3 regions of the Bradyrhizobium sp. CCBAU 53421 genome follow, and region 3 is predicted to be linked to each of the others. Evidence: predicted binding sites of a transcription regulator. Region 3 holds the regulator's gene; each other region holds the start of a gene.

Region 1 (6,507 bases), 4.2 Mb from region 3:
ATTCAGCGGAGATGTTGCGATCGGTGACGCGGGTCACCGGCCGCGCCGCCCTGAGGTCGGACAGCGGCGCGACCCAGAGATTGTTCACACCGTCGAGCGGCGCGACCCAGGACAGCTGCGTGCCGTCCGGGCTGAGACGGACATTGATGTAATCGGGATTGTCGAAGAACACCCTGCGCGCGATCAGAGCCGGCGGCTCTGCGCGCACCGGACCGATCAGGCCGACAAAGGGAAGCGAGGCGCCGAGCACGGTGGCGCGGCGCAGCAACAGACGACGGTCGATTGGCGCAGGCATCTGGTCGGCCCCCGGCGGCGACAGTCCCCAACGGCGCAAGGTTAGATGCCGCGCCGCGACCACGCAACGACGGCCTCGCTCATTGCCGCGCTTGTGATGATGCGCCGACCCAGATCAGCGCGGCAGCGGCAAGCAAGACGCCGGCGGAGATCACCAGTGCCGCATGCAGGCCGGCGATGAACGCCGCGGAGCGACCGACCATCGAGCCGAACAGCGCGACGCCAAGCACGCTGCCGGTCTGCCGGGTCGCATTCAGCACCCCCGCCGCGATCCCGGCATGCTGCGGCTCGGCGCTGCCGAGCAACGTCGAGGTCAACGGCGGCACCAGCAGGCCGAGGCCGCCGCTGATGGCGAGCAGTTGCAGGCAGATCGCGAGATAGCTCGTGCCGGGACCGATGAAAAGCATCGCCAGGCATCCGGCGGCCGAGATCGCGGCGCCAAGCGCGATGGTCCGCGGCGCGCCCATCCGCTCGGCGACGTGCGGCGCGATCAGGTTGGCGGGCAGCACGGCGCCGAGCATCGGCACGAACGCGAGGCCGGTCGTGAACGCCGACAGCCCATTGACTTGCTGGAAGTAGAGGCTGAGCACGAAGATCAGCCCGTAGAACGCAACGTTCACCAAAAGGCCGACCAGCGAGGCCAGGGCAAACATCCTGTGGCTGAACAGCGAGAGCGGCAGCATCGGCTGCGCCGCGCGCGCCTCATGCCACACGAACAGCACGGAGAAGACGGCCGCGAGAACGAAGCCCGCGACCACGAACGGGCTGCTCCAGCCGAGCGCGCCACCCTCGATGAGCGCGCCGGCCAGCGTGCCGAGCGCGGCGATCGCCGCAATTTGTCCCGGCAGATCGAGCCGGTGCTGCCGATGGCGCGTGGTTTCGCCGGCAAAGCGCCAGGCGAGCCAGAGGCCGGCGAGGCCGATCGGCAGATTGACCAGGAAGATCGCGCGCCAGCCGACCAGCGTGATCAGCCCGCCGCCGACGAACGGGCCGGCGGTCAGCGCAAGGCTCGCGCCGGCGGCCCAGACGCCGACCGCGCGTCCCCGCTCCTTCTCGTCGGCATAGGCGTGCCGGAGCAGCGCGAGCGAGTTCGGCACCAGGATGGCCGCGGCCAGCCCCTGCACGCAGCGCGCGGCGATCAGCGTCACGGCGTCAGGCGCAACGGCGCACGCGACCGATGCCGCGGTGAAGATCGCAAAGCCCGCCATGAAGACCCGCTTGGCGCCGATCCGGTCGCCGAGCGCGCCCGCGGTCAGGATGAAGGCGGCGAACGCGATGGTGTAGGCGCTGACCACCCATTGCAGCTCGGCAACGCCGCCGCCGAGCGAGCCGCCGATGGCGTTGAGCGCCGTGTTGACGATGGTGACGTCGAGCTGCACGACGCCGTAGCCGAGACTCATCGCGGCGAGCGTCAACGTCGCCGCAAGCCCGGTCGACTGCTGTTGCGAAGCCGCGCGCTGGTCCGGCACGCGCCGGAGATTCAGGGATGTCTGTTGCATGGTCTTGACCTCGCTCTGGGCAACCAATGCCAGAGATAGATCTTCGTTTCTCAAGGATACTTCGCCATCGGTCGAAGTGTGTCATGATCATGCCGGCCGGCCGATCCGGCCGCAGCGGCGTTGCGCGGCGTTTTGCCTCAATAGACCTACGGACTGCCTCGGCGGCGCCTCATTCCGGCCCGAACGGCGGTCCACAGCCCGATCACGCATATGCGCACACCGACTTCACGCTTTGGTAAACGCCGCGGCCGGCCCGGACGTCCCCACGCTGATGCATATCGTCTATTCGTTCCGCTCCGACTGCGCTGTGACTGCAGCAAAATCGGCGGAAATACCGACGAATCGCCATGAACGGCCGAAGGACGGCGGAACACACAATGGTCCCGTCGCGGAGCACGATATGGCCGCGACTCACATTCCGCAGAGCGAGAACATATGTAGCCAGTATGACAACAACGCTGGACGGGAGCCGAAGGTTGGCTTGTCAAGGGCTGCACAACGCATCGGTTTTGCCTTATGGGTCATCGCGTACGGTGCGTTTGCCCGTCACCCGTCGCCGTCCGTGACCGGGTCCCACTGAAATTGTCCCTGCCGGGAGGATGAATGCTTCGGCTGCTGACCACGCTCGGGCGTGGCTTCAAGGAAAAGATCGGCTGGAAACGGCTCGGGATCGCTGCGAGCGTGCTCATCATCGTGTTCGCGATCACGACGCTGGTCCACACCCTGAAGGGCGTCGATACCGGGATCATCCTCACCGCGCTGACCGACATCGCGCCGCACCGGATCGCGCTCGCGGCGCTGTGCGTGGTCGGGGCGTTCTGCACGCTGACCTTCTATGACTTCTTCGCGCTGCGCACGATCGGCAAGACCCACGTCCCCTACCGCATCGCAGCACTTTCGAGCTTCACCAGCTACACCATCGGCCACAATATCGGCGCCACCGTCTTTACCGGCGGCGCGATCCGCTTCCGGATCTATTCCGACTACGGCCTCTCCGCGATCGACGTCGCCAAGATCTGCTTCCTGTCGGGGCTGACCTTCTGGCTCGGCAATCTGTTCGTGCTCGGCTTCGGCATGGCCTGGCACCCCGCCGCGGCGTCGGCGATGGACCTGCTGCCGCCGGCGATGAACCGGCTGATCGCGCTCGGCTGCCTTGCCGGCATCGGCGTCTATTTCGTCTGGCTGCTGACCGGCGAGAAGCGCCGCGAGCTCGGCCAGAACGGCTGGAAGGTGGTGCTGCCCTCGGCCAAGCTGACGCTGCTGCAGATCGTCATCGGCGTGGTCGATCTCGGCTTCTGCGCGCTCGCGATGTATCTCTTGATGCCGAGCGAGCCGCATATCGACTTCGTCTCGCTGGCGGTGGTGTTCATCCTGGCGACGCTGCTCGGCTTTGCGAGCCACGCCCCCGGCTCGATCGGCGTGTTCGACGCTGCGATGCTGGTGGCGCTGCCGGAGTTCAGCAAGGAGCAGTTGCTGGCGACGCTGGTCGTGTTCCGTATCCTCTATTTCCTCATTCCATTCGGGATCTCGATCTCGATCATGGGCATGCGCGAGCTGTGGCTCAACGTGGTGCGACCATGGCAAGAACGAAAGAGATTGAGCCAAGCCTGCACGGCTTCGGCGACCGTGCGGCAACCGATCGAAAGCCGGCAGCAGCAGATCAGGCGGCTGAGACGGTAACAGAGACGACGTTATCGGCCCCAGGGTCCCTGCTTTGATCCCGGATTTTTGCTCTCCGCCGCCGCTTCTCTTATTTTCGCCGTACCACTCGCGTCAAACCGCGCCATGATTGGCTTTTTGGTTCGATTTTCGTTTCGTGTCACGGTTTGCAGCGTGCTGCTCGGCAGCGCGCTCGCGGCGGTATTGGCTTCGGCCGCGGACGCGCAGGATGACCAGCTCTCGATCTCCTGGGAGGTCCGCAACCGCTTCCGGCTGTTCCGCGAGGAACGCGACTTCCGCCTGCACGTCGAAAGCGGGCTCGGCCGCAGCGTGCTGGCCTCGGAACAGGCGCTGGAACTGCAAAGCGACGGCCGCGGCTGGGCGCGCAACACGATCAACCGGCTCTGCATCGACCTGCAGGGCCGCGTCAACGAGCCCTGCACCCGCGACAACGTCAAGGAAAGCTATCTGACGCCGATCGATCATCCGATCGTCGTACGGCTGACGGGCCCGGTTCCGGTCGGCGCGACCTGCGCCTGGTCGTTCGACGACGGCGACGGGCCGCAATCCCAGACCTTCGATTGCGCCGAGCCGGTCAATCTGCGCGTCCGCTACGGCCGCACCACGGTCGCGACGGTCGACGTCGCCAGCGGCTCGGACGCCAACCAGCGCGTGACCACCCAGATCGCGGTGCGCGATCTGCTGATCGCCGGCCTCGGCGACAGCATCGCATCGGGCGAGGGCAATCCCGATCGCGCGATTGCGCTGTCCGACGAAGGCTTCTGCTTCCGCTCCTATCTCGGCGGGGCGCAATACTACCGGCCGAGCCGCGCCGGCTACAAAGGCGGCCGCGCCTGCGAAGCGCCCGACACCCTGACCAACTGGCAGCGCCAGAGCGCGCTGTGGCTCAACTCGGCCTGTCATCGTTCGCTGTACAGCTACCAGACCCGCACCGCGCTTGCGCTCGCCGTGCAATACCCGCACATCGCGGTGACCTATCTGCCGCTGGCCTGCACCGGCGCCACCATCGCCGACGGCCTGCTCGGCTCGCAGCAGGCGCGGGAATGTCTGCCGACGAAAACCGCCAACACCTGCTCGGGCACCGTCAACGGCCAAATCGCGGAGCTGCGCACGGCAATGGCGGCCGCCAAGCGCCGCCAGCCGGGCCGCGCGCTCGATCTCGTGCTGCTGTCGATCGGCGCCAACGACATCTACTTCTCCGGCCTCGTCGCCAACGTGATCGTCGACACGCCGACCGAACGCACGCTGTTCAGCCAGGGCGGCTCGATGGCCAGCGTCGACGATGCGCGTTCGGCATTGGCGCGCGACCTGCCGGCCGATTTCGCCAAGCTGCGCGATGCGCTGAAGCCCTTGGTCGGCGGCGACCTCTCGCACGTGATCTACACGGCCTACGCCAATCCGGCGCTGGCCAACGGCGGCGCGCCCTGCCCCGGCGGCCGCGCCGGCTTCGAGATCCATCCCTCGTTCAACGCCGATCCGAAGCGGCTCGCGGCGGTCTCGGGCTTCGTGCAGAACGAGTTCCTGCCGCAGCTCAAGGCGATCGCGCAGTGCCAGTCCGGCATCATCTGCCGCAATCCGCAGGCCGACCGCATGACCTTCGTCGATGCGCATCAGGATGCGTTCGCAAGTCACGGCTTCTGCGCACGCGCCTCGACCGATCCGGAGTTCGACCGCGACTGCTTCGCCGCCAACGGCGACAGCTTCGTCTCCGACATCGTCGCGGCGGCCAGCCAGCCGCTCAAATGCGGCCGCAGCGCCGGCGAATACCGCGCCTATCTGCCGCGTGCGCGCTGGATCCGCGACGCCAATGACAGCTATTTCGCGGCGATGACCTACCCGCAGGGCCTGCCGTCGTCGATGCAGCCGACCGACATCCACGACGCGACATGGGGCATCCTGTCGGCGGTGTATGGCGGTGCGGTGCACCCGAGCGCCGAAGGTCATGCGGCGATGGCCGACGCCGCCGTGCCCGCAGCCGCCACCGTGCTGCGATTGAACACCAGCGTGCCCGAGGTGATCTCCGAGCCGGTCGCGCCATTGCCGACCGCACCGGAGCAACGCTGACCGCTCGCGCCGCACGGCTGCGAGCGCGATCCGGATCAGGAGCGCAAGGGAAGTGCTAGAGCATGATCCGGAAAAGTGCGAAGCGGTTTTCCGAAAAGATCATGCTCAAACAAGAATCTAAAACGCGATGACGATTCAACCCAATCTCATCGCGCTTTAGTGCCGCTTCGTCGCCGGCAAAGCCGCCGGCGCTGGCGGTGGCGGCGGCTTCACCGCTGCGGCTTGCGCCGGCAGATATTTGGCGACGATCGCGGGATCGAGCTGGGCCATCGCACTGTCCGGCAAGCGCGTCCAGACTTCATCCTTGCCGAACAGCGAGATGCCGAGATAGCCGCGCATGGTCAGCTTCTGTCCGTCGGCGCTCAGCGTCATCTTGGCCTTGTAGATCTTGCCGTCGCGCGGATCGAGCACGTTGCCGTTCTCGTATTTCAGGCCATCGCGCTTCATGTCGCGGATAAAGGACAGACCAAGCCACGGCGCATTCTTGCGATCGTCGGTGCATTTCGAACAGACCGGATTCGGCGGATCATTGGGATCGGAGAACATCTTGGCGATCACGCCTTCGAAGATGCCGTTGTGATCGATCACCAGGAACCAGCCTTCCGGCTTGCCGTCCTCGATCTTCTGCCAGAGGCCCGCCGCCGATGTCGGGTCGGCCGCCGTCGCAGCCAACGGAGCAGCCAGCGCAAAGGCCGTGGCGATCGCCAGGATCAGCCGCAGTCTGGATAGCGTGTTCCGCATCATCATCACCTGATCAATCGACAAGCTCGATTACGAGCAGACTACGGCCATTTCGCGGAGTGTTCCAGTGCCCGCGCCGCACGGGAAATGACCCGTGCAGACCCATTTCCCCTTGGCATTGGTCGCTGCCGGAGTGGAATCAATTCACTCCAAGCTTCTTCTGCAAACTTGATGACGAGGTTGTGTACTGGAACACCAGCCGCTTGTCCGGATACACGTAGCGGTGCGC
Region 2 (6,507 bases), 1.2 Mb from region 3:
TGGGCCAGTTTTGGAACGTGCGTAAGTAGCAAAAAACGCCACTGATTGCTTAAGCCTTCGGCACAACTGAGTTTTCCGTAGTTGCACGGGGACCGCCCGAGCTGCGCCGCAGGAGCGCGCGTCACCCGGCGCAGCAGCCAAGAGTGTTGCAAGATTGTAACTGTCGAGCCAATTCGAAATGGCGGTAGGCAGCGATGACGCGAAGTTGAGCACGATCGCGGAAGCGCGCTCCGGTGAATTGATTGCGTGCCAACGGCGAATTTCATGCTGCGCCGAAATGTCTCAGATCGCTAGCAATGACGGGCATAATTTGAAAAATCCAAAATCCGTCGATGCCGATTTTCCGGCGGCCGAGCTTTGCGAAAACCAGCCAAGCCGGACCGATCTTGCGGAGCCTGCTGATCAAACACGCGTCACGACGTGGAAAAAGTTCAGGCTTCCCGTTCTGCCGGAAGCGGCGTCACGTTCCAGCGTAAGCACGAATTCCGTTTGCTTCACTCTGGGGGTCATTCGCGATGTTCAATATCCGCCGCACATTGTCAGCAGCTGCGCTGTTGTTAGGATTGATACCGGCCGCCAATCCTGCAAGCGCCGCCGATCTTCCGGTCAAGGCGCCCAAGCCGGTGGCCGACCTGCCATTCTTTCTGGTCATCGATGATCGCGTGACCTATTCCTACATCTTTTCCGGCACCGATCCCGGCGTCTTTTCAGTCCGTCCGGACGGCAGCATCAATGGAAAGACCGCGAAGCAGGTATACTCGTTCACGCATTTCGACATCTGGGCCTATGGCCAGAACTTCTTCACGATCTCGATGTACAAATCGGATCACAACGACCCGGCGTCACCGTGCTCGAATGTCGGTGTGACGATCACAGGAGCTCCAGCTACCTGCGCCGGCGCGACCGAGATCTATGGCCTGTTCCGCTCGACCTTCGGCTGGAATCAGATATTCAACACGAAGGCGTTCAGCATGGGGCCGCTGAACAATATCTCGTTCGAAGTCGGCATGGATGCCAACACGGAGAACAACTTCCTCGCGCCGGCCAAGCGCGACGTCGTCGCCGGTCTGCAGTTTGAGTTCAACCTTCCCTACAAGGGCTACATCAACGTGTCGCCGTTGATGTACTACGAGTTCTACAATCACAATGCGTTCGACCAGTGTGGTCTGTTCGGCCCGGGCGTTCCTGGCGTGAGCTGCATCAGCGACGGCAATACCAAGTTCAAGCCGACCTGGGCCGTCGAGGTGAACTACTACATGGATCTCGGCTTCCTGCCTGAGAACATGCAGTATTTCTCGATCAGCGGCCGCGCCGGCTGGTACGGCAAGAAGGGCACCGAGAACGAGCCCATGGCGTTCAATCCGGTCACCAACATCAGTACCGCGGTGGAGCTGAACTCCGAGCCAATCCGTCTGACCTTCGACGCGAGCAAGGCGTTCTGGGGCCCGAAGTATTCGCACTTTGTCGACGTCTGGGTGGCCTACCGCTACTGGCAGAACAAGTTCGGCCTCGATCACGCCAAGAGCGTTGTCTGTAACGTGGCGGCCGGCGTGAGCAACAATTCCTGCACCGAGGAATCGCTCTATTCCGGCATCTCGGTGAAGTTCTGATCCACCCAGGCCGTTCCAACGGGTGGTCCTGATGGCGCCGCGATGACCCCGCGGCGCCATTTCCCCTGTTCGACGACAAGGGCTGCCTTTCAAAGACTCAACCTGTTTTCCAAACGCCTTGATGCAGGGCTGCGGCCTCCGCCTCGAGTTGCGGTCCGACGACCTCGGTCGAACGTTGTCCGCTGCGAAATACCTCACGGCAAGGCAGATCGAGAGTTGGATTCTCGGCGTGATCGCCGGTGAGTTCGCGCAGGGCATGCTCGCTGAGGCCGTAGACGACGCGGCCGATGCCTGCCCAATAGATCGCTCCTGCACACATGGCGCATGGCTCGGCGGAGGAGTAAAGCGTCGCTCCCTTCCGCACGTCGGCGGGAAGCGTCAAACAGGCCTGCGTCGCCAGCAGCCGCTCGGCATGCGCGGTACCGTCGCGCGAAGGCATAAAGCCGTTTTCGGCCTCCAGCAGGACGCGACGATCGTGGTCGACCAGGACTGCTCCAAAGGGATGGTTGCCGTGGGCGAGCGCGCGGCGGGCCACGTCGAATGATTGGCGCAGAAAGTGCGTGTCGACGTCCTCCTGGCTCAGTGTCGCAATGTCAATCATAGAGGATGCCACCATTTCAAACGGCAGCGCTTACGGGATTTCGGCCTGCGCCTGCCGATCGGATCACGCCCTGCCGCCAAGCGTCCGAGAGTTAATGACGCTCGTCAAGCAGTATTCGTGGCGCGGATCGCGCCAATGACGCGGTTGAGACTCTGCCCTGGCGTGTCCGACAGGTGCTACCGAGGAAGGAGTTCGCTGGAGTTGTGAGAACGACCGTTCGCATCGATCGCGCAGTCACTTCAGAACAGGACTGCGAACACCGGGCGGAGCCAGCCTTACCCCCGGCTTCTGGCGAACCTTGCTCCCGCTCAGTTCCTCGCTTTTGACCCATCAGCGACATGCGGGGCGAAGTCTGCTATCGTGCAACGCGGGTGCGGGGAGTCTAGCTGAACGAGATGGCCCGCATGTTCGACCTCCTGAGTGATGTCTTTGAGACCATCAGGCTCAAAGGAACACTTTATTTCCGTACCGACTATTCGCCACCCTGGGCCATTACCGTTCCGGCATACGAGCAAGCGGCGCGGTTCCATTTTGTGATCCAGGGGTGCTGCCATGTGAGCCTTCCATCCGGCAGCAATATCGTTCTTGAACCAGGCGATGTCGTCTTGATTCCCCGCGGTCGGGGACATGTCCTTGCCGATCGTCCGGGCCGGGCACCGGCGCCGTTGGAACGCGTGATCCAGGAATCGGGTTACGACGGCAAGGGCGCGTTCGTGATCGGCAAGGGTGACCCCCAGGCCACAACACAAATGGTTTGTGGTCACCTTGGCTTTTCGCAGGGCGCCGATCATCCGCTGCTTGGCGCATTGCCCGAAGCAATCCTGATAACCCAGCCCGACCGCGGTCGTTATCCGCTGCTTGACGAGTCACTGCGCCTGGTTGCGCGGCGTGCGCTGAGTGACGAGGTCGGTGCCGCCGCTTCGATCGCGCGTCTGTCGGAAATCGTTTTTATCGAGGCTGTGCGGGCAAGCGTCGAACGTCATCCGCCACTGGCCAACATCATGACCGCGATGACGGATATTCATATCGGCCGCTCCCTCGAACTGGTGCACAAAACGCCCGGCGATCCATGGACGGTCGAAACTCTCGCCAAAGCAAGCGGCATGTCGAGGAGCCGCTTCGCGGAGCGGTTTACGGAACTCGTCGGTGTTGCGCCTATGGCTTATGTCACGGAATGGAGATTGCAAAAAGCTTTGGCCAGGCTCGGCAGTTCCAAAGCAAGCGTGAAAGAAGTTGCAGCTCAGGCCGGCTACCAATCGGCGGCGGCCTTTGCGCGGGCATTTTCCCAACGCTTTGGAATTCCTCCGACCGATACTCGTGATCTTGAATCGTCATAGGTTTGCATATCGTCCCAACTGTCTTGCAGACAGTCCGTACTTTGTTCGCGTGTCTTGCTCCTGCGACCCGCGCGATCCTAGCTGAGTGGTGTTGCGAACAGTCGCCACTCAGACCAAAGGAGTCGATCGTGCAAATCAATCAACAAGCCACCCATCCCTCTACTCACTTCGACCCCAGGTTCGTCACCAAGACGATACACGCTTACCTGGACTATCCTGTTGCTGCGAGCTTGATCGCCTTACCCTTCGTGCTCGGACTCGGCGGCTCAAATCCTTCGGCAAAATGGGTCGCTGTCGTCACTGGCGTGGCAGCGATCATTCTGACGTTCTTTACGAATCACAGAACGGGCGTCATCCGGATTATCCCGTTCTCATTTCATGTCGCGGTTGATGCTCTCGTCGGCATCATCTTCGTGACGGTGCCGTTTGTCCTCGGCTTTACCGGTCTCGATGCCTGGTACTACTGGGCAAACGGTGGAGCGCTGTTAGTGGTGCTCTGCTTGCAGAAGCCTGACGCGATGCAGATGCGGACCGCAAGCGCTTGAAGTCCACCTGCTTCCAGCAAGGAGGCAAATGACTCAGGAGAGAACGACCATGAAGGCAATGGTAGTAACGAACCGGGCTGCGGGAAAGGCCGGGATGAAGCTGGTGGAGCGGCCCGCGCCGCAGGCAGCGATCAACGACGTCGTCGTTCAGATCCATGCGGCAGGATTCGTCTCGACTGAGCTGGAGTGGCCCTCGACCTGGACGGATCGCCTCGACCGCGATCGAACACCGTCGATCCTCGGCCACGAACTGGCCGGAGTGGTCACCGCTCTCGGCTACGGTACGACGGGGCTGTCGCTGGGACAGCGAGTGTTCGGCCTCGCCGACTGGTATCGCGACGGCACCCTGGCGGAGTATGTAGCCATAGAGGCTCGCAACCTCGCGCCGCTCCCGGGCGACGTCGATTTCACGGTGGGCGCGAGTCTGCCAATCTCGGGCCTCACGGCGTGGCAGGGACTGTTCCAGCACGGCCGCCTTCAGGCGGGCAAGAGCGTACTCGTGCACGGCGCGGCCGGCGCAGTCGGTTCGATCGTGACGCAGCTCGCACGAGAGTTCGGCGCCCACGTCATCGGCACCGGACGCGCCGCCGACCGTCAGACGGTGCTCGACTTCGGCGCGAAGGAGTTCGTCGACCTCGACAACGACGCCCTGGAAGACGTCGGCGGAGTCGATCTGGTGTTCGATGGCATCGGCGGCGAGATCGGGAAGCGATCCGCGCGTCTGGTTCGAGCCGGAGGAACGCTGGTGTCCATCGTCGCGCCGCCCGAGGCACGGCCCGCCGACGGCCTCGCGGTCGACTTCGTCGTCGAGTCTGATCGTGCCCAGCTGGGTGAGATCGTCCAGCGGGTGCGGGACGGACGACTACGGACGAACATCGGCAACGTCTCGACCCTCGACGATGCCGTCGCCGCCTTGAACCCGACCGAGCGACGCAGGGGGAAGACGTTCATCCGCGTTCGTCCCTGAGCGACGCACGCCCATTGATGCGCGCAGCCGGCCGAGCGCTTCGTCGGCGACGCGCATGGTCGACGGCACGGTCTGGGAGGGCGTGCGGCTCCAGGAACTTCGCCGCATGCTCTCTACAGTCGCAGCCTTCCTGACATGAGATTGTTACACGGCCTGCCTATGGTCCCCGCCCGACCATGACAGGCCTGTAAACGCGAGGAGCCGAGTTGAACCCGGATGCGCCAGCACGAGCCTGGAGCGCTCGGAGGCTGTGCCGTGCTCTGATGCTGGGCGTCTGTCTCGTCCTGGCGCCGCCGAAAGTATCGGCGCAGGAGGCGCAGATCGACTTTGATATCGTCGCCCAGCCGCTGGCGGCCGCGCTCGAACAGTATGGTGCCGTGGCTGGGCGGAACGTCCTCTACAACAGCAACCTGACGGCCGGACTGCGTTCCAGCGCCGTGCGCGGGCCGATGACCGCGGACATGGCGCTCGTACGTCTGCTCGCGGGCAGCGGTCTGTCGGCGCGTGTGCTCGGAGAGACGTCTTTCGTGCTTTATCCCGCTCCGGCCACAACGCAGGCGGTGCTGCCGCTTCCGGTAAGCCATTATTATGCGCGGCTGCAGACCGGCCTTCGCGCCGCACTGTGCGCTGAGGCGGATGCACGGCCGGGCGGTTATCGGATTGCGCTGCAGTTCTGGATCGATCCCGCCGGCAACGTCGAACGGTTCGCGCGGCTTGGCTCGGCAGGTAGTGCCGCGGCCGACGCGGGCATCGATCACGCGCTCCATCGGATCAAGGTCGATATGCCGCCGCCGGCCGGTCTTGCCCAGCCAGTGACCCTGGTGGTGATCCCGCAGGGACCCGGCACAACGATGGCCTGCAATGGTCCTCCGGCGCGCCGCGCCAGTGCGACGCCATGACCGAGGCGTCCCTGGCGCTGATCAGACGTCTGCTGGTCGAGCGCTACGATGAACTCAAGCGACGATTGACGCGACGGCTGGGATCGTCCGAGCTCGCGGGCGAGGCGTTGCAGGACGCCTGGCTCCGCATCGCCCGGGTGGATTCGATCGGTGTCGTCCGCAATCCCGGCAACTATATCTTTGGCGTCGCCATGAACGCGGCGCGTGATCGCCAGCGTACTGCCGATAGCCGGACCCTGAGTGCCGCCGAGGTCGATGGACTGCTCGAGATCGCCGATGGCGCGCCCGATCCGGAGCAGGTGACGCGCGCGCGTTCGGACCTGCGCGGGCTGGAAGCTATCTTGCGCGAACTGCCGCCGCGCCGCCGCGCGATCCTGCTCGCAGCACGGCTCGACCAGATGCCGCGGCAGGAGATCGCCCGCCGCTTCGGTATCTCCCTGCGCCTGGTCGAGTTGGAGCTGCAGCGGGCGCAGGAATATTGTCTGGCGCGACGTGATCGGAGGGGCGAATAGCATGCGGTTTCGCCTGGCTCGAACCGTCTTCTTGAG
Region 3 (6,507 bases):
GCCGAGCAGCTCGCCCGAGCTCTGGCCTTCCTTGAGGCGTGCCGCATCGTAGCGCGCATAGGCACGCAGCCTGTCGGGCGCCTGGAAATCGACGATCAGCAGCGAGACCGGACCTTCGGTCCGGGTCTGCAGGATGAAGCGGCCCTCGAACTTGACCGACGAGCCGAGCAGCGTGGTCAGCACGATGGCCTCGCCGAGCAGCTTGCCGACCGCCGGCGGATAATCGTGCTTGTGCAGGATCTCGTCGAGCGCGGGGCCGAGCCGGGTCAGCCGGCCGCGCAGGTCCAGCGCGCCGACCTCGAAGGCCAGCACGGCATCGTCGACAGGAACCGAAGACGGCGCGCGAATGGGCGTCTCGGGCTGGATTTTGATGTCGGGGGATTGTGAAACCATGGCGCTCTATCTGGGGTCTCGGACGGCAAAACGAAAGGGGTTCACCGGATCGGATCTATCCGTCGTCCCTGCGAAAGCAGTGACCCATAACCACCAATGTGAGTTGCTGCATCAAGCTGGGGCCCCAGCCTTCACAACAATTGACAGCGATGGTTATGGGTCCCGGGTCGCGCTGCGCTTGCCCGGGACGACAACGCTTACTGATCTACGACTACGCGACCTCGTCAAAACACCAGGCCAGAATGCCCTTCTGCGCATGCAGGCGGTTTTCCGCCTCGTCGAACACCACGGATTGCGGCCCGTCGATCACCTCGTCGGTGACCTCCTCGCCGCGATGCGCGGGCAGGCAGTGCATGAACAGGGCGTCCGGCTTGGCGAGCGACATCAGCTTGGCATTGACCTGGTAAGGCCGCAGCACGTTGTGGCGGTGCTCGCCCTCCTTGTCGCCCATCGACACCCAGGTGTCGGTGACGACGCAGTCGGCGCCGCGCACGGCGGCTTCCGGATCGGTGCCGAGCATGATCGGCGCACCGGTCGCCTTGATCCAGTCCCGCATCGGCTTCTTCGGCGAGAGCTCCGGCGGCGTCGCGATATTGAGGTTGAACTTGAAGCGCTCGGCGGCGTGGGCCCAGGAGGCCAGCACGTTGTTGTCGTCGCCGGTCCAGGCCACCGTCTTGCCCTCGATCGAGCCGCGATTTTCCTCATAGGTCATGAGGTCGGCCATCACCTGGCAGGGATGCGAACGCCGGGTCAGGCCGTTGATGACGGGCACGGTGGCGTGCGCGGCGAGCTCGAGCAGCGCGTCATGGTTGAGGATGCGGATCATGATCGCATCGACATAGCGCGACAGCACGCGCGCGGTGTCGGCGATGGTCTCGCCGCGGCCGAGCTGCATCTCGGCGCCGGTCAGCATGATGGATTCGCCGCCGAGCTGGCGCATGCCGACGTCGAACGACACCCTTGTGCGGGTCGACGGGCGCTCGAAGATCATCGCCAGCGTCTTGCCTTCGAGCGGCTTCCTGCCCTTCTCATGCGCCTTCAGCTTCGCCTTCATGGCGGCTCCGGCCGAGAGCATGTTGCGCAGCTCGCCGAGCGGCAACTCGTTGATGTCGAGGAAGTGACGGACCGGCTTGCTCATTATCCGGCCGCCTTCTTCGGCTGCGCCGCCGATAGCACAGAGCAGGCGCGCTCGAGCGAGGTGATCGACTGGTCGATCTCGGCCTCGGTCACGATCAGGGGCGCGAGGAACCGCACCACATTGTCGCCGGCGCCGACGGTGAGCAGCTTCTCGTTGCGCAGCGCGGCGATCAGATCGCCCGACGGCACCACGGCCTTGACGCCGATCAACAGGCCCTCGCCGCGCACCTCCGACAGCACGCCCGGATAGCGGTCGACCACGGAGGCAAGCTTCTGCTTGAGCAGCAGTGACATCTTCTGCACGTGCTCGAAGAAGCCGGGCCTCAGCATGACGTCGAGCACGGCATTGGCGGCGGCGACCGCGAGCGGATTGCCGCCGAAGGTCGAGCCGTGCGAGCCCGGCGCCATGCCGGCCGCAGCCTGTGCGGTCGCCAGCACCGCGCCGATTGGGAAGCCGCCGCCGAGCGCCTTCGCCAGCGACATCACGTCCGGCGTGACGCCGGTGCGTTTGTAGGCGAACAGGTCGCCGGTGCGGCCCATGCCGGTCTGCACCTCGTCGAATGCCAGCAGCAGGCCGTGCTCGTCGCACAGCGCGCGCAGCGTCTTGAAGAACGCCTGCGGCGCGGAACGGACGCCGCCCTCGCCCTGCACCGGCTCGATCAGGATGCCGGCGGTGTGCGGGCCGATCGCCTTCTTCACCGCCTCGATGTCGCCATGCGGCACCTGATCGAAGCCATCCATCGGCGGGCCGAAGCCCTCGAGGTATTTCGCCGAGCCGGTCGCAGCCAGCGTCCCCAGCGTGCGGCCATGGAAGGCGCCTTCGAAAGTGATGATGCGATAGCGCTCGCCATGCCCCTTCGAGAAGTGATGGTGGCGGACCAGCTTGATCACGCCCTCCATCGCTTCCGCGCCGGAATTGCAGAAGAACACGAAGTCGGCAAAGCTCTGCTCGCACAGCCGCGCGGCCAGCACCTCGCCGTCCGGGCTCTTGAACAGGTTCGACATGTGCCACAGCTTGGTCGCCTGCTCCTGCAACGCCTTGACCAGATGCGGATGCGCATGTCCGAGCGCGTTCACTGCGACGCCCGAGGTGAAATCGAGATAGCGGTCGCCGTTGGTTGCGATCAGCCAGGCGCCCTCACCGCGCTCGAAGCCGAGATCGACCCGGGCGAAGACGGGGAGCAGATGCGACGAGGCGCTGTTGGTCATGGCGTTCACTGCCGGTTTCAAGCCGACAATTGCCGCGCGCCTTGACGCCAGCGCAGCAACGGCCAGCTTCGGAAAACAAAACGGCCGCCTTTGCGGGCGGCACGTGGCGGGCATTCTATGCTGCGGTCAGTCGGTGTCAATCGTCACGAACCGCCCTTCCTGCAATGCGAAACCGGCGCAATCCGGGGCATTCCGGTGCGGTGGAAAAGCCTCACAGCAATGCTTAACTGTGTGGGAACATGTGGACGCACGGCCGCGGACTCTTGCGCCTGAGTCACGCCATATTGTAGCGTTTGGCCTGTCGGGTACGACATCTCGTGCGGCAGTACTGGACCCTCTAAGTAGCCTTTGTGTCTCGCGTAAACGTTCGGGCGCAACACCGTGCCCGGCGAGGGCTAAGGGATTCTGGCCGCAGGGATATTTGTCCAGATTTGGCTCGCAGCGCCGCTCCAATGACTGGCCGGCGCCATGCGAAAGGAAGAATGCGATGACTGTATTGACCTGGTCCGACGATCGCGTCGAGCAGCTGAAGAAGCTCTGGGAGTCTGGCCTCTCGGCCAGCCAGATCGCAGCGGAACTTGGCAATGTGACGCGAAATGCCGTGATCGGCAAAGTGCATCGGCTCGGCCTCTCCGGCCGCGCCAAGGCCCCCTCCACGGCTGCTCCGCGGCAGCGCAAGGCGCGCCCCGCCCAGCATATGATGCGGGTGGCTCGCCCGGTCTCGCGCGGCAACACCGCGCTCGCCCATGCCTTCGAGGTCGAGATGGAGCCGGATCCGATCTCCTTCGACAACGTGGTGCCGATGAGCCAGCGGCTGTCGCTGCTCGAGCTCAACGAGGCCACTTGCCACTGGCCGGTCGGCGATCCCTCGAGCCCGGAATTCTTCTTCTGCGGCGGCAAGGCGCTCGCCGGCCTGCCCTATTGCGCGCATCACTCGCGCGTCGCCTACCAGCCCGCTGCCGATCGCCGCCGGCCGTCGGCAAAGCCACAAATCAAGTAGCACTCGGGAAACCAGCCTGGACTGCAAAAACAAATCCCCGCGGAAGCGGGGATTTTTTTGTGAGACGCGTAGCCCGGCTGCATCACCGGTGTCGTCCCGGCGAAGGCCGGGACGCATACGCCGCGGCCGACGCAATCGGCAAGCGGCCAGACGGCTTTCTAACAACACCCATTCGTGGTTATGGATCCCGGCTTTCGCCGGGACGACACCGGTGCGGCTTGAGATTGCCGCACAGCCTTACGGCTGCGGCTCGGCCTTCGCGAAGCGGTCGTCGAGCGCGTAGCCGGCGCCGCGCACGGTGCGGATCGGATCCTGCTCGCGGCCCGGATTGAGCAGCTTGCGCAGGCGGCCGATATGCACGTCGACGGTACGCTCATCGATATAGATGTCGCGGCCCCAGACACTGTCGAGCAGCTGCTCGCGGCTGAACACGCGGCCGGGATGCTCGAGGAAGAATTCGAGCAGCCGATACTCGGTCGGCCCGAGATCGATCGGACGGCCCGAGCGCGCCACGCGGCGCTTCTCGCGATCGAGCTCGATGTCGCCATAGGTCAAGACGGTCGCTAGCCGCTCCGGGCTCGCGCGACGCAGCAGGCCCTTCACCCGCGCCAGCAATTCCGGCACCGAGAACGGCTTGACGATGTAGTCGTCGGCGCCGGTGGCAAGCCCGCGCACGCGCTCGCTCTCCTCGCCGCGCGCGGTCAGCATGATGATCGGAAGCTGCTTGGTCTCGGGCCGTGCCCGCAGGCGGCGGCACAGCTCGATGCCGGACAGGCCCGGCAGCATCCAGTCCAGCACCACGAGGTCGGGAACGCGCTCCTTCAGGCGGGTATCGGCATCGTCGCCGCGCCCCACCGTTTCGACATCGTAGCCTTCCGCATCGAGGTTGTAGCGCAACAGCGTCGTCAGCGCTTCCTCGTCTTCGACTACCAGAATGCGTGCGCTCATCGGTCTAAGTTCTTTCTCTGTGGTGATCCGTTGCCCTGACGCAAACCGAAACGCCTACTTCCTTCAGCATAATCTCCGCGCAAGCGGCTTGTCGCGGATCGCACACCTAGTTGCCCGGCACCGTGGTGGCAAAGTTGGTCATGTCGCCCTTCGGGCGCTTGTCGGTGATCTGCTGGCCCTCGATCATGTAGAACACGGTCTCGGCGATGTTGGTGGCGTGATCGCCGATCCGCTCGATGTTCTTGGCGCAGAACATCAGATGGATGCAGAACGAGATGTTGCGCGGGTCCTCCATCATGTAGGTCAGCAGCTCGCGGAACAGCGAGGTGCAGATCGCATCGACCTCCTCGTCGCCCTTCCAGACGTTCATCGCCGCCGGCAGATCGTGCGCGGCATAGGCGTCGAGCACCGACTTGACCTGCGACAGCACGAGGTCGGTCATGTGCTCGAGGCCGCGGATCAGCTTCAGCGGCTGGAAATCGCTCTCCAGCGCCGCGACGCGCTTGCCCATGTTCTTGGCGAGGTCGCCGATCCGCTCGAGGTCGGTCGCGACGCGCATCGCGCTGACGATCTCGCGCAGGTCGATAGCCATCGGCTGGCGGCGGGCGATCGTCAGCACCGCGCGCTCTTCGATGACGCGCTGCAGATTGTCGATTTCGATGTCGGCCGCGACCACGCGCTTGCCGAGCGCGACGTCGCGCCGGATCAGCGCATCGACCGACTCGGTGATCATCCGCTCGACGAGCCCGCCCATCTCGGCGACCAGGCGGGTCAATTCCTGCAGGTCGCTGTCGAATGCCTTGGCGGTATGTTCAGAAGCCATCATCTCTCTCCTCAGCCGAACCGGCCGGTGATGTAGTCCTGGGTGCGTCGATCGCTCGGCGAGGTGAAGATCTTGTTGGTGTCGTCGAACTCGATCAGCTCGCCGAGATACATGAAGGCGGTCTTGTCGGAGACGCGCGCCGCCTGCTGCATGTTGTGGGTGACGATCGCGATCGTGTAGTCCTCGGAGAGCTCCTGGATCAGCTCCTCGACCTTGGCGGTCGAGATCGGATCGAGCGCCGAGCACGGCTCGTCGAACAGGATCACCTCGGGACGCACCGCCACGGTGCGCGCAATGCACAGGCGCTGCTGCTGGCCGCCGGAGAGCGACAGGCCGGAGGCGTTCAGCTTGTCCTTGACCTCGTTCCACAGCGCGCCGCCGCGCAGCGCCTTCTCGACCCGGTCGTCCATCTCGGACTTCGAGATCTTCTCGTAGAGGCGGATGCCGAAGGCGATGTTCTCGTAGATCGTCATCGGGAACGGCGTCGGCTTCTGGAACACCATGCCGACCCGCGCGCGCAGCAGATTGAGGTCCAGCTTGGGATCGAGAATGTTGGTCTGGTCCAGCATCAGCTGGCCGACCGCGCGCTGGCCCGGATAAAGATCATACATCCGGTTGAAGATGCGCAGCAGGGTCGACTTGCCGCAGCCCGACGGGCCGATGAACGCCGTGACGCGGTTGGTGCCGAGCGTCAGGTTGATGTTCTTCAGCGCGTGGTGCTCGCCGTAATAGAAGTTGAGGTTGCGCACCGTGACTTTCGGCGGCGCTTCCGGAAGCGGAACCTGGGGAACGTGGCCCGCGGCAGTCGTGGAGACAGAAAGCTCGGTCATTTTGCGGCCCTTTCGGCACCAAGGATACGCGCGCCGATATTCAACGCGAGCACGGTGAAGGTGATGAGCAATGCGCCGCTCCACGCCAGCTCTTTCCAGTAGGCGTAGGGGCTCTGCACGAAGTTGTTGATGGTCACCGGCAGGTTGGCCATCGTCTTGGTCAAGTC

The links. The regulator PhoB, encoded in region 3, activates phosphate uptake and scavenging genes when phosphate is short. The targets are predictions, from matches to a motif close to TGTCATNNANCTGTCAT.
Region 1: a site for PhoB is predicted at 2,229-2,245, ahead of XH92_RS16945 (YbhN family protein). Genes of this name have one in related genera too.
Region 2: a site for PhoB is predicted at 5,192-5,208, ahead of XH92_RS02905 (STN domain-containing protein). Genes of this name have one in related genera too.

Annotation. Positions count from the first base shown of each region.
Region 1 is NZ_CP030047.1:3,588,507-3,595,013, reverse strand. Features, by position in the region: gene XH92_RS16955 (S9 family peptidase) at 1-295, opposite strand, end outside; gene XH92_RS16950 (MFS transporter) at 375-1,793, opposite strand; gene XH92_RS16945 (YbhN family protein) at 2,397-3,473, shown strand; gene XH92_RS16940 (hypothetical protein) at 3,579-5,537, shown strand; gene XH92_RS16935 (DUF2147 domain-containing protein) at 5,694-6,278, opposite strand; gene XH92_RS16930 (NAD(P)/FAD-dependent oxidoreductase) at 6,418-6,507, opposite strand, start outside.
Region 2 is NZ_CP030047.1:620,772-627,278, forward strand. Features, by position in the region: gene XH92_RS42885 (hypothetical protein) at 179-658, shown strand; gene XH92_RS02880 (hypothetical protein) at 564-1,610, shown strand; gene XH92_RS02885 (nucleoside deaminase) at 1,708-2,211, opposite strand; gene XH92_RS02890 (AraC family transcriptional regulator) at 2,616-3,548, shown strand; gene XH92_RS02895 (hypothetical protein) at 3,677-4,093, shown strand; gene XH92_RS02900 (NADP-dependent oxidoreductase) at 4,143-5,060, shown strand; gene XH92_RS02905 (STN domain-containing protein) at 5,324-5,959, shown strand; gene XH92_RS02910 (RNA polymerase sigma factor) at 5,956-6,471, shown strand.
Region 3 is NZ_CP030047.1:8,650,505-8,657,011, forward strand. Features, by position in the region: gene XH92_RS40060 (Hsp33 family molecular chaperone) at 1-393, opposite strand, end outside; gene argF (ornithine carbamoyltransferase) at 605-1,531, opposite strand; gene XH92_RS40070 (aspartate aminotransferase family protein) at 1,531-2,739, opposite strand; gene XH92_RS40075 (GcrA family cell cycle regulator) at 3,227-3,739, shown strand; gene phoB (phosphate regulon transcriptional regulator PhoB) at 3,977-4,687, opposite strand; gene phoU (phosphate signaling complex protein PhoU) at 4,794-5,510, opposite strand; gene pstB (phosphate ABC transporter ATP-binding protein PstB) at 5,522-6,340, opposite strand; gene pstA (phosphate ABC transporter permease PstA) at 6,337-6,507, opposite strand, start outside.